Regions from separate parts of the Agromyces sp. Y558 genome, predicted to be linked through region 1. Evidence: riboswitches for the same ligand, from Rfam matches in the RefSeq annotation. Region 1 holds a riboswitch; the other holds the start of a gene.

Region 1 (3,945 bases):
GCGTGCTCCCGCGAGCGCGCCCAGCACGAACCTGCTCGGCAGGCGAGCGATCTGTGCGAGCCCGTCGGCGAGCTCGGTCGGGTCGACATTCATGAACAGCAGCACCGCCGGCAATCCGATCGCGAGTACGCGCACGGTGACGGCGATGGCGAGTTCGATGGAGCCGTCGGTGACCCGCGCCAGCCAGAACGACCAGTACTCGGTGCCCTCGGGGCGCCCGTACAGCAGCATGCTGAGACCGGCGATCGGCGCCGCGATGAGGATCGGCCAGGTGCGTGCCACGAGTACTTTCGGGGTCACCCCGGCCATGGCGAACAGTGCGAGCTGCACGATGAGTGCGACCGCGGCGCTCACCCAATCGACCGTGAGGAGCAGCGGTGTGGTGAGGAGCATCGCCGCGGCGAGGCGGCTGACGGGGTTGACGCGATCGACGAGTCGCAGGCGGGGTGCCGCGATCATGCCGCCGCCTCCGCTCGGAGGCATTCCCGGCTGAGATCGAGATGCTGATCGCCGAGCGCCGCGAGATATGCCGCATCATGACTGATCGAGAGCAGGGTCACCCCGTCGTCGACGAGTCCCCTGAGCAGGCTGACGAGTTCGATCCAGGTGAGACGGTCTTGGCCGAAGGTCGGCTCGTCGAGGATGATGACGCGGGGCTGGGCGACGAGCGCGCACGCGACCGTGAGCCGACGTTGCTCACCGCCTGAGAGCGTGAACGGGTTCGCCTCGGCGAGCCGGTCGAGCCCCAGGCGTTCGAGCACCTCGCGAGTGCGCAGGCGGGTCGTCGCCGTGTCGAGACCCAGCGCCCGCGGGGCGACTTCGAGTTCGCGCTGCACGGTGGAGGCGACGAACTGGTGCTCCGGCTCTTGAAACACGGTTCCGATGCGGGTCAGCAATTCGCGCGAACGCCATCGGATCGGCTCCCCGCGCAGCCCGCTCGCGAGTTCCGCTGACGCGCGCACCTGCCCCGCGATCGGTGCCAGAAGTCCGCCCATCGTGAGGGCGAGGGTCGACTTTCCGGCGCCGTTCGGCCCAGTGAGCACGGTCGACGAGGCCCTCGGTAACGACAGCTCGAGCCCCTCTCGCACGACCGCATCGCTCCGGCGGCCGATTGCGAGGTCGATGCCGGCGAGATCGATGACGGATGCCGCCGCGGCGGGCCGCGCGGACGTGACCGTCGGCGGCGAGCCGGGCACCCAGACCCCGGCGGCGAGGAGCGCCGCGCGCTGCGTGTCGATGACGTCTCGCGGGTCGCCGTCGGCGATGATTCGACCGTTCCTGCCGAGCACCACCACTCGGGTCACGAGGTCGATCCAGACATCGACGCGGTGCTCGACCACGACGAAAGTGGCTCCCGTGCGCTCGAGCGTACGGTCGACCGCGTGACGAACCTCGCTCACCCCGTCGGGGTCGAGGTTCGCAGTCGGCTCGTCGAGAAGCAGTAGCCCCGGTCGCATCGCGAGCGCGCCCGCGAGCGCCAGACGCTGCTTCTGCCCGCCCGAGAGCGAGCTCGTCGGGTGGTCGAGTGGGAGATCCAGCCCGACGTCGTCGAGTGCACGGCGTACGCGCGGCCAGATCTCCTCTCGGGGCACCCCGAGGTTCTCGCAGCCGAAGGCGACGTCATCACCGACGCGAGCGAGGATCACTTGCGAGTCGGGGTCCTGCAGCACGAGGCTCGCGCGGCCCCGCATCGAGGCCGGCCATTCGCCGTCGATGCGCAGCGAACCGGTCTCCTCGCCCTCCTCGGCTCCGCCGTGAACGCCGGCAAGGGCGTGAAGGAGCGTCGATTTGCCCGAACCCGACGGCCCGAGCAGCAGCACCCGCTCCCCCGGTTCGATACGAAGGTCGATGCCATCGAGCGCGGCGTCGCGCCTGCTGGCGTGGCGCCACCCCCACCCGCGCGCCTCCACGCGCGCGGGCCGGATTGCTTCGGAGTCGTGACCCACGTCAGACCCGCTGAGTCACGTCTTGACCCGCGGCGAAACGGCTGAGCGCCCCGGTGGCTGCGAGACCCCGCACGATGAGCCAGCCGAGCAGCCCGGCCAGGACCGCGCCCGACACGACCACCGTCGCGAAATAGAGCCCCAGGAACTCGGCGGACTTCTGCAGATTGCCCGACGTGAAGAGCTCGAGGCTCCAGGCCGCCGCGCCGGCAGCCGCACCGGCGAGCATGGCGGGCAGCACGCCGAAGCGGCGGTAGGCGAGGAGCGCGAACACCAGTTCGGCGCCAAGCCCCTGCGCCACACCGGCGTAGATCGTCTCGATGCCCCACTGGTTGCCGATGAGCGCGGACACCACGGCGGCAAACAGTTCGACGAAGAGCGCCGCACCCGGCTTGCGAATGATGAGTCCGCCGATCACGCCGCCGATGAGCCAGATGCCGACGGCGATACCGCCGAGGCCCGGCGTGAGCGCATCAGCCGCGCTGAACCACGCGTAACCGATGTTGTTCCAGAAGAGGAAGAGAAGCCCTGTCGCGACGCCGATCACGCTGGCGACGACGATGTCCACGACCCGCCAACTCAGATTGCGCGGCTTCGGATCGGCTGGAGGCGTGCTGGATTCAGTTGCTGCAGTGTGCACTGTCGTGCCCTTTCGATTCGTGGAAAGAGGCACGGGAATTGAGATGTGATTGCCCTCCCTGCGCTGGCATTACCCAGATCAGGTTCGACGGTCGAAGGTTGAGAACCTTCCTCTCAGCCCGGCTCACCGGACTCCCGTGTTCGTTGACGAGTATACGCCGACGAGCACGGTGAGGGTCGGCCGCGACGGCGGCGACGGTGGGCGTCTCAGCGCTTGAGCGCTCTGATCACCATGCGCAGCGCCTTGCCGGTGACCCACACGAGCGGGGTGGCGACGAGCAGCAGCCCGATGAGGTTCGGTTCGAAGCGAACCCCGCCATCGCGACCGACGTATGCGCCGAGCGGAATGGAGAGGCCACCGCCGCCACCACCGCCCGCCTCGTCACCCTTCTCGTCGGAGCCGCTGCCGGCACCGAAGCCGTAGTATCCGAGCGCCACCGGTACGAGCGTGGTGCCGTCGATCTCGACGGCATCACCGTAGGAGGTCTTCACGCCGACGCCGGCGACGGATTCAGCCAGTTCCAGTACGAGTTCAGCCATGCCTCCAACGCTACCCTCGGATGCGCCACTCAGCCACCCCCCTCACGATTCACACTGCGGCGGGTTCATCGCGGCGCGCTCACTCGCCGCCCGCATCCTTGCGTCGTGACGACTCGACACGATCGACGGCCGGGCGCACGAGCGAGGCCGGACGCACGGTACCTCGGCCGAAGCGAGCGGTCACCTCATCGATCGTGCGCTCAGCCTCGCGCCACTCCTCGTCGGGGTCCCACAACATCGCACCGGTACCCGACGGTCGAAGCTGCTCGGCGCGAACACCGATGAGACGGATGCGCGCGCCATCGCCGGCGAGTTCGCCGAGGGCCGCGGATGCCTCGTCGTAGATGCGGCGCGCGACATCCGTGGGCTCGCCCAGCGTGCGCGACCTGGTGACCGTGCGGAAGTCGCCGTAGCGGAGCTTCAACACGACCGTGCGGCCGAGGAGCCCTGCCTTGCGCAGCCGCACAGCGACGTCGTCGGAGAGCCGGAGGAGCTCGCGCCTCAATTGCTCGAGATCGGTGAGGTCGTAACCGAACGTGACCTCGTGACCGATGCTCTTCTCCTCTCGGCCCGTGACGACGTCGCGAGCGTCGACGCCCATCGCGAGATGGCTGAGCTTGGCCGCGAGCGCCGGCCCGAGTGCACGCTCGAGCGCGTCGACCGGCATGGCGGCGACATCGCCGACGGTGCGCAGCCCGATGCGCGTGAGTGACTCCTCGGTGACCCGGCCGACGCCCCAGAGCGCCGAGACCGGCAGCGGGTGCAGGAAGTCGAGCGTGCGCTCGGCCGGCACGACGAGCATGCCGTCGGGCTTCGCCCTGCT
Region 2 (3,945 bases), on a different contig from region 1:
GCGTCGAGAAGGTGTACTTCTTCGACCTGCGACTCGACGGCAACTCGGGCAACGATCTGCACATCCGCGACACCGGCTCGGAGTTCGCCGACCTCTACGGCGACCTCGTCACGCAGTACCTGCCGAACCTCGTCACACAGTACGTGCCCGTCGTCTCAGGCCAGGTCGACTTCTACCCGGGCGGCGACCGCGAGCAGGCGCTCGCGACCGCGAAGAAGCTGCAGGTGCCCTACGTGCTCGAGTACAACCGCGGACGCACCGTCGACGGCCAGGCCGCACCGATCGTGCAGCAGTGGATCCACGACAACGGCGACGGCACCTACAAGGAGTACATGACCGAGTGGTGGTACGTGAACGACCTGCCCGGGCGCTACGCCGACCGGCCCGACCCCGCCGGTCTCGCCGCGCAGCTCGCGTTCGCCGACGAGGGAATCGCGGCACTCGACACGTTCTTCGGCGAGCTGCCCCGTGAGTCGGATGCAGTCGCGACCGTACCCTCTGCACCTGATGCGCCCGACGCATCAGTACGCGACACCTCGGTGACGGTCTCGTGGGCCGAACCCGCCGACGGCGGGTCGCCCGTCACGAGCTACCGGGTCGCGCTGAACGGCGGCTCCCCCGTCTCGGTGCCGGCCGGCACGACGGAGCACACCTTCACGGCGCTGCCCGGCGGCGATTTCACCGCCACGGTCGCCGCGCGGAACACCGTCGGCACCTCGGCCGCCTCGGCGGCCTCGGACGCCGTGACGGTCAAAGGTCCGCCCGTGGTCGACCCGACCACGGTCAGGGGCTCGGTCTCGGTCACGGGTGACCTCGTGCCGGGTGGCGACATCACGGTCGTCGGCGCCGGTCTGGCACCGGGCGTCGGCGGCTTCTCGGTCGAACTCCACTCGACGCCGCAGACGCTCGGCACCGCGACGGCGGCCGCCGACGGCGGCTTCACGTTCACCGGCACGATCCCGGCCGCGACGCCCGCGGGTGCGCACTCGATCGTGGTCACGATCAACGGCGTCGAGGTCGCGCGTTCCTCGATCACGCTCGCCTCAGCCGCGTCAGGGGCCGCCGGATTGGCGGGAGCATCGGCGGCCGACGCCGGCCTCGCCTCGACGGGTGCGCCGCTCGTCGATCTGCTCAGCTGGCTCGCGCTCGGGCTGATCGCCGTCGGCGGCGCCGCATTCGCGGTCGTGCGGGTTCGCGCACTTCGAGCGAGTGAGCAGCACTGCGCGAAACGAACGGGGGTGGATTCCACGCGGCATTCACCCCCGTCTGCCGCGCTACCGACCCAGGCCGGTCACTCCGTCTGAATCCACCTGCCCGTGCGGCTCGTGATCCGCGGGTCGACCATCGAGCGTCGCTGAGGGGTGTTCTGCGGATGTCTCGGTGCCGGTGTTCGTCTCGGCAGCCGCGTCGAAGTCGGCAGCCGCGTCGGAGTCGGTAGCCGCGTCGGAGTCGGTAGCCGCGTCGGAGTCGGTAGCCGTCTCAGCGTCGGCGGGGGCGTCAGCCGGCTCGACGGCGCCGCTGCGCCGCACGCCCGTGAAGGTCAGCACGAGCACCATCACGGCACCGGCGAAGATCGCGATGTCGGCCACGTTGCCGATGAAGAGGTTGCCGTAGCCGATGAAGTCGACGACATGCCCGCGGCCGAAGCCCGGCTCGCGGAACAGCCGATCGCCGAGGTGGGTGGTGGCGCCGCCGAGGAGGAGTCCGAGCGCGATCGCCCAGCCACGAGAGCGCACCGGCCACGAGAACGCGATGATGGCGATGACGCCCACGCCCGCCAGGATCGCGAAGACCCACGTGAAGTCGGAGCCGATCGAGAACGCAGCACCGGGGTTGTAGACGAGCTGGAAACGGATCAGCTCACCGATCAGCGGAACGGACACCCGCTCCTCGAGTGCGGACTCGGCCCACCACTTCGAGCCCTGGTCGATGAGCAGCACGAGTACGGCGAGCAGTGCGATGAACCAGAACAGGCGCGGCTTCACCGTGCTTTCGAGGGCGGGAGCGGGCGGCGGCACTGAGGGGTCGGAACTCACCGCTCCATTATCCTTCGCATGAGATGCCCGTGTCGCCCACCGTCACAGGGTGACCGCTAGGCTTCATCGCAGTGACACGGGGTGCCGTGCAGCGCTTCACGAAGCGGGCATGGCTGAGAACACACCCGTCGAACCTGATCTAGTTCGAACTAGCGAAGGGATGTCGCGATGAGCGATCGTCTGCCAACCGACCCTGCCCGGCACAGCGCCGAGCTCCTGACCCTCGTGCGCGCGGCGACGCCGCTCGTGCAGTGCATCACCAACAGTGTCGTCACCAACGTGACTGCCAACACCCTGCTCGCCCTCGACGCGGCCCCGGCCATGGTCGACATCCGTGGCGAGGCCGGGATCTTCGCGCGAATCGCGTCGGGGCTGCTCGTGAACCTCGGCACGCCGCACGAGGAGCAGCGAGATGCCGCCCGCGAGGCGGTGGCCGCGGCATCCGAGGCCGGTACGCCCTGGGTGCTCGACCCCGTCGCCGTCGGCGGACTGCCCGTGCGCACCGCGTTCGCCCACGAGCTGCTCGCGCAGCGCCCCACCGTGATCCGCGGCAATGCGAGCGAGGTCATCGCCCTCGCCGGCGCCGGCGGTGGCGGACGTGGCGTCGACGCCTCCGATTCAACCGAGTCGGCAGCGGATGCCGCGGCTCACCTCGCCCGGGCGCACGGCTCCGTTGTTGCGGTGTCGGGCCCGATCGACCTGATCGCCGACGGCCGGCGGGTTGCCCGGGTCGCCAACGGCGACGTGCTGCTCACCCGGGTCACGGGCGGCGGTTGCGCCCTCGGCGCCGTCACCGCGGCCTTTCTCGCGGTCGCCGACGACGCGTTCTCCGGCGCCGTCGCAGCGACGCTCGTCTACACCGTGGCGGCCGAGATCGCGGCAGCGCGCGCCGCCGGACCGGGCAGCTTCGCACCGCTGTTCCTCGATGCCCTCGCGCAGGTGTCGGCCGATGAGGTCGCCGAGCGGGGCCGGGTGCGGCTCGTCGAGGTCACCGCTGACCCGTACACCGCGGTCGCGGCCGAACTCGCGTCCGTGGCAGAGCCCTCGACGTCGGTGCGGTCGTGACGGCGCGCACGGCGCTCGATCTCTCGGTCTACCTCGTCACCGATGCGGCACTCTGCGGCCCGCGGGGCGTGACGTCGGTCGTGGCCGATGCCGTCGACGGTGGAGTACGAGTGGTGCAACTGCGCGACAAGCTCGGCTCCTCGACGGAGCTGCTGATGCTGCTCGAAGAGCTGTGCGCCGCGATCGACGGGCGGGCGACGCTGCTCGTGAACGACCGGCTCGACGTCGCCCTCGCGGCGCGGGCGAGCGGCTTGCCCGTCGACGGCGTGCATCTCGGCCAGGGCGACGCCGCGGCGGCGATCGCGCGTGAGCGGCTCGGACCGAACGGCGTCGTCGGCCTCACCGCGAACACCTCGGCCCACTTCGATTCCGTACGACGGATGCCGCGTGGCACGGTCGACTACCTGGGCGTCGGCGTGATCCGGCCCACCGCGACGAAGCCCGATCATCCGCCGGCACTCGGTGTCGACGGGTTCGCCCGACTCGCGGCCGAGGCCGAGCTGCCGTGCGTCGCGATCGGCGGCATCACTCTCGACGATGTCGCGGCGCTCCGTGACGGCGGCGCCGCCGGGGTCGCCCTCGTGTCCGCGATCTGCGCCGCCGCCGATCCCCGCGACGCTGCGCTGCGCTTCGTCGACGCTTGGGCGGCCACCGCGCCACCGCGCCACCCCGCGACCGCCGCGACTCGGCGGCCCGGCGATGAGTGAAACGATCACCCGAGCGGTCGACGCCGGCGCCGGGACATCCGTTCGCCTCGGGCTCGACACCACCACGCCCCCGCGAGAGCACCGCGCGCCCGGCGCCCGCAGCGTACGGAGCGAGCGGCGCGTGCCGCGCGTGCTCA

What was found. A riboswitch is a leader RNA that binds a small molecule or an ion and turns the genes downstream of it on or off. The one in region 1 is predicted to bind thiamine pyrophosphate.
Region 2: it holds a riboswitch for thiamine pyrophosphate, as region 1 does, so the genes downstream of both, thiM (hydroxyethylthiazole kinase) here and AC1C2T_RS13975 (ECF transporter S component) in region 1, are expected to answer to the same signal.

The regions. Positions count from the first base shown of each region.
Region 1 covers NZ_JCAIUH010000002.1:466,148-470,092, reverse strand. Annotated here, with positions in the region: gene AC1C2T_RS13985 (energy-coupling factor transporter transmembrane component T family protein) at 1-459, opposite strand, end outside; gene AC1C2T_RS13980 (ABC transporter ATP-binding protein) at 456-1,946, opposite strand; gene AC1C2T_RS13975 (ECF transporter S component) at 1,948-2,583, opposite strand; TPP riboswitch at 2,622-2,731, opposite strand; gene AC1C2T_RS13970 (spore germination protein GerW family protein) at 2,790-3,122, opposite strand; gene AC1C2T_RS13965 (DNA polymerase IV) at 3,202-3,945, opposite strand, start outside.
Region 2 covers NZ_JCAIUH010000001.1:210,999-214,943, forward strand. Annotated here, with positions in the region: gene AC1C2T_RS00915 (fibronectin type III domain-containing protein) at 1-1,304, shown strand, start outside; gene AC1C2T_RS00920 (signal peptidase II) at 1,275-2,036, opposite strand; TPP riboswitch at 2,104-2,214, shown strand; gene thiM (hydroxyethylthiazole kinase) at 2,205-3,101, shown strand; gene thiE (thiamine phosphate synthase) at 3,098-3,808, shown strand; gene thiD (bifunctional hydroxymethylpyrimidine kinase/phosphomethylpyrimidine kinase) at 3,801-3,945, shown strand, end outside.